DNA from 2 places in the Streptomyces sp. NPDC031365 genome. Region 1 is predicted to be linked to the other one. Evidence: riboswitches for the same ligand, from Rfam matches in the RefSeq annotation. Region 1 holds a riboswitch; the other holds the start of a gene.
What was found. A riboswitch is a leader RNA that binds a small molecule or an ion and turns the genes downstream of it on or off. The one in region 1 is predicted to bind S-adenosylmethionine.

Region 1 (2,197 bases):
CCGGGAACGGGAGCCGCTCGAGCAGGCTCCGGCGGGCCGCGTACTCGCCGCCCAGCGGCTGCACGAAGCCGGCCAGCTGCGGCCAGTGCATGTTCAGCAGCGGGCGGGCCATCAGCTCCGTGACCCGGCCGCCCTGACCGGCCGCCGGGCCGAGGGGACGGTCGTACATGGCCTTGACCAGCTGCACGTCCGGCTCGGTGAGCAGCGGGCCGACGATGCCGGAGACGAAGTCGGAGGAGAACTCCCTGAGGTCCGCGTCGACGAAGCACACGATGTCGCCCCGGGTGACCAGCAGCGACCGCCACAGAACCTCGCCCTTGCCGGGCACCGCCGGTATGCGGGGCAGGATCGCGTCCCGGTGCACCACCGTCGCGCCCGCTGCCGCCGCCGCCTCGGCCGTGCGGTCGGTCGAACCCGAGTCGACCACCACGACCTCGTCGACCAGCGGGACACGGTGCACCAGATCGTGGCGGACGACCGACACGATCTCGCCGACCGTCGCCTCCTCGTTCAGCGCGGGCAGCACCACGCTCACCGTCTGCCCCGTGGCGCGTTTCGCCGCCAGGATCCGGTGGAGCGGGCGGTCGGCCACGGACCAGGAGCGGTCGGTCAGCCAGCGCTCGACTTCTTCCAGCACGGTCCCCGGCTCCTCACTGGCCTGTGATCCATCTCGCGGTTCGGACGGACTGTCTCGACCTTCCAGGCCTCGGTTACAGTCTTGAACAACGCCGATGACCCTCGCACGCCGGGGTCGCCGCGCCGACAACTGAACACCGCTCATCCAGAGGGGCAGAGGGATACGGCCCGATGAAGCCCCGGCAACCCTCCAGTCGGTTCCTGTCACGCGGACGTGGCGAGGCTCCCGGCTAGTGAAGGTGCCAAATCCGTCTCACGGCGAGATGCGCCGTGAGGAAGATGAGGAGAAAGGGCCTCGCCTCACATGGCTGTGCAGACTGTTGCAAGCACCACCGAATCCGCCGCCGCGAACGCCGTCGATCTGGGCCCCGCCGCCGCGCTCTCCTGCCGCGAATGCGGCCACCGTGTGCCCCTCGGCCCGGTCTTCGCCTGCGAGGAGTGTTTCGGCCCGCTGGAGATCGCCTACGACTTCTCGGCCTACGACGCCGAGGAGCTGCGCAAGCGGATCGAAGCGGGACCCGCGAACATCTGGCGCTACGCGCCCCTGCTGCCCGTCCCGGCGGACGTGGCCGGCAAGCCGAACCTGAACCCCGGCTGGACCAAGCTCGTCCAGGCCGACAACCTCGCGCGTGAGCTCGGCGTCGACGCCGGCAAGCTGTTCATCAAGGACGACTCCGGCAACCCCACGCACTCCTTCAAGGACCGCGTCGTCGCCCAGGCCATCGAGGCCGCCCGCGCCTTCGGCTTCACCACCCTGTCCTGCTCCTCCACCGGCAACCTCGCCGGCGCGGTCGGTGCCGCCGCCGCCCGGGCGGGTTTCCGCTCCTGCGTGTTCATCCCGCACGACCTGGAGCAGGGCAAGGTCGTCATGGCCGCCGTCTACGGTGGCGAACTCGTCGGCATCGAGGGCAACTACGACGACGTGAACCGCTTCTGCTCCGAGCTGATCGGCGACCCGGCCGGCGAGGGCTGGGGCTTCGTCAACGTCAACCTGAGGCCCTACTACGCGGAGGGGTCCAAGACCCTGGCGTACGAGATCTGCGAGCAGCTCGGCTGGCAGCTCCCGGACCAGCTCGTCATCCCGATCGCCTCCGGCTCGCAGCTCACGAAGATCGACAAGGGGCTGCAGGAGCTGATCAGGCTGGGGCTCGTCGAGGACAAGCCGTACAGGATCTTCGGTGCGCAGGCGGAGGGCTGTTCGCCGGTGTCCACGGCCTACAAGGCCGGGCACGACGTCGTACGCCCGCAGAAGCCGGACACGATCGCCAAGTCGCTGGCGATCGGGAACCCGGCGGACGGGCCGTACGTGCTGGACATCGCGCGTCGCACGGGCGGTGCGGTGGAGGACGTGAACGACGAGCAGATCGTCGACGCGATCAAGTTGCTCGCGCGGACGGAGGGGATCTTCGCGGAGACCGCGGGGGGTGTGACGGTGGGGGTCGCGAAGAAGCTTCTGGAGAGCGGTGCCCTCGACCCGTCGCTGACCACCGTCGTGCTCAACACGGGTGATGGTCTGAAGACGCTGGACGCGGTGGCGGGGACGGGGCTCACGGCGACCGTT
Region 2 (2,197 bases), on a different contig from region 1:
TGCGCCACGTGGCCGCCGCGCGCGGTCAGCTGGGCATCCGCACGGTGTTCAACTTCCTCGGCCCGCTGGCCAATCCGGCGAAGGTCAAGGCCCAGGCGGTCGGGGTCGCCGACCTCCGGATGGCCCCCATCATGGCCGGGGTCTTCGCCGGACGCGGTCACTCCTCGCTGGTGTTCCGCGGCGACGACGGCCTGGACGAGCTGACGACCACCGCCACCTCCAGGGTGTGGGTGGTCCGGGACGGCCACGTCAAGGAGGAGACCTTCGACCCGCGCGAGGTCGGCATCGACCTGGTGCCCGTGGAGGCCCTGCGCGGCGCCGACGCCTCCTACAACGCGGAGGTCGCCCGCAGGCTGCTGGACGGTGAGACCGGCCCGGTACGGGACGCGGTGCTGCTGAACTCGGCGGCGGCGCTGGTGGCCCTGGAGCCCAGCTCCGGCACCCTGACCGAACAGATCCGCGCCGGGATGGCCAAGGCGGCCGAGGCGATCGACTCGGGGGCCGCCCAGCGGATCCTGGAGCGCTGGGTCGCCGTCAGCAACGCGTAGGACCCACCGTCGGGATGTCCCGCGATCCGGACACGGGTTGCGGGACGCCGATCACTTCAGTACCTTCCTGTCCAGGTCACGAGTGACAGCCATCAGGCCCCGGCCGGCTGTCCGGCAACCCTCCGTCCGTGGCGGGGTGCCCCGGGTGAGGACCAGGCCGTGGGCAGCAGGGCTCACGGCAAGCGCGGACCCCTCGCACGCCAGGGGTCCTGGTCGTCGAGGAGCCTTCCGTGAGCCAGCGAATGCGCTAGGGCTGCCGAGCCCCGCCTCCGCAAACCCCTCTTCTCTTCCCTTCCGCGCTTGAGCGTCGTCCGCTCGCGCGGGGATTCCGTCTGCCTCACGGGAGTTGTGCCATGTCCGTCTCCACCGTTGCCGCCGACCGCTCCGTCTGTGCCCCGCTGCCCGTCCTGGGCCGGGACGTCACCGTCCCCCTCGTCACCGGTGGCGAGGCCGTCTACGCCGCCCTCGACTACGCCGCCAGCGCCCCCGCCCTCCAGCGGGTGTGGGACGACGTGGCCGCGTACGCGCCGTACTACGGCAGCGTCCACCGGGGCGCCGGGTACCTGTCCCAGCTCTCCACCGACCTGTTCGAGGACGCCCGCCGGACCGTCGCCGAGTTCCTCGACTGCCGCAGCGGGGACCAGGTGGTCTTCACCCGGTCCACCACCGACTCCCTCAACCTGCTCGCCGCCGCGCTCCCCGACGGCTGCGAGGTCTTCGTCTTCGAGACCGAGCACCACGCCTCCCTGCTGCCCTGGCGGGAGGCGCGCGTCACCTACCTCGACGCCCCCGGGGGCCCCCGCGAGGCCGTGACGACCCTGGAACGCGCCCTCGCCGGCCGTGACCCGCACGGTCCGGCCCTGGTCTGCGTCACCGGCGCCTCCAACGTGACCGGCGAGCTGTGGCCCGTCCGGGAGCTCGCCGCCGCCGCCCACGCGCACGGCGCGCGGATCGTGCTGGACGCCGCCCAGCTCGCCCCTCACCGCGCGGTGAGCGTGCGGGACCTGGACGTCGACTGGGTGGCCTTCTCCGGGCACAAGCTGTACGCCCCGTTCGGCTCCGGTGTGCTGGCCGGCCGCTCCGACTGGCTGCGGGCGGCCGAGCCGTACCTCGCCGGCGGTGGCGCGAGCCGAAAGGTCACCCGGCGCGCGGACGGGGGAGTGGACGTGGAGTGGCACGACAGCGCGGCCCGCCACGAGGCCGGCTCGCCCAACGTCATCGGTGTCCACGCCGTCGCCTCCGCCTGCAAGACGCTCATCGAGGCCGGCTTCGAGGCACTGGCCGTGCGTGAGGAGGAGCTGATCCGCACGGTGCGCGCGGGGCTCGCGGACGTTCCCCAGGTGCGGTTCCTGTCCCTGTTCGGGGACGACGCCCCGCGCGTCGGTGTGCTCTCCTTCGTCGTCGAGGGCTGGAACAGTTCCCACTTCGCCGCCGCGTTGTCCGCCGAGTACGGCATCGGCGTACGCGACGGGCTGTTCTGCGCGCACCCGCTGGTGCGCAGGCTGCTCGGCAGCGCCCCGCAGACGCAGGGCGAGTGCCGCGCTCCCGAGGCGGCGCCCGGGGAGAAGTCGCTCAACGCCATCCGGGTCAGCTTCGGGGCGGGCACGCCCGACGAGCACGTCGAGCGGTTCGTACGGGCGGTGCGCGAA

Region 2: it holds a riboswitch for S-adenosylmethionine, as region 1 does, so the genes downstream of both, ACZ5C2_RS05045 (aminotransferase class V-fold PLP-dependent enzyme) here and thrC (threonine synthase) in region 1, are expected to answer to the same signal.

What each region holds. Positions count from the first base shown of each region.
Region 1 is NZ_JBVIIM010000001.1:187,779-189,975, forward strand. Features, by position in the region: gene ACZ5C2_RS00875 (glucosyl-3-phosphoglycerate synthase) at 1-637, opposite strand, end outside; SAM riboswitch class I at 775-922, shown strand; gene thrC (threonine synthase) at 941-2,197, shown strand, end outside.
Region 2 is NZ_JBVIIM010000002.1:524,354-526,550, forward strand. Features, by position in the region: gene trpD (anthranilate phosphoribosyltransferase) at 1-548, shown strand, start outside; SAM riboswitch class IV at 623-739, shown strand; gene ACZ5C2_RS05045 (aminotransferase class V-fold PLP-dependent enzyme) at 902-2,197, shown strand, end outside.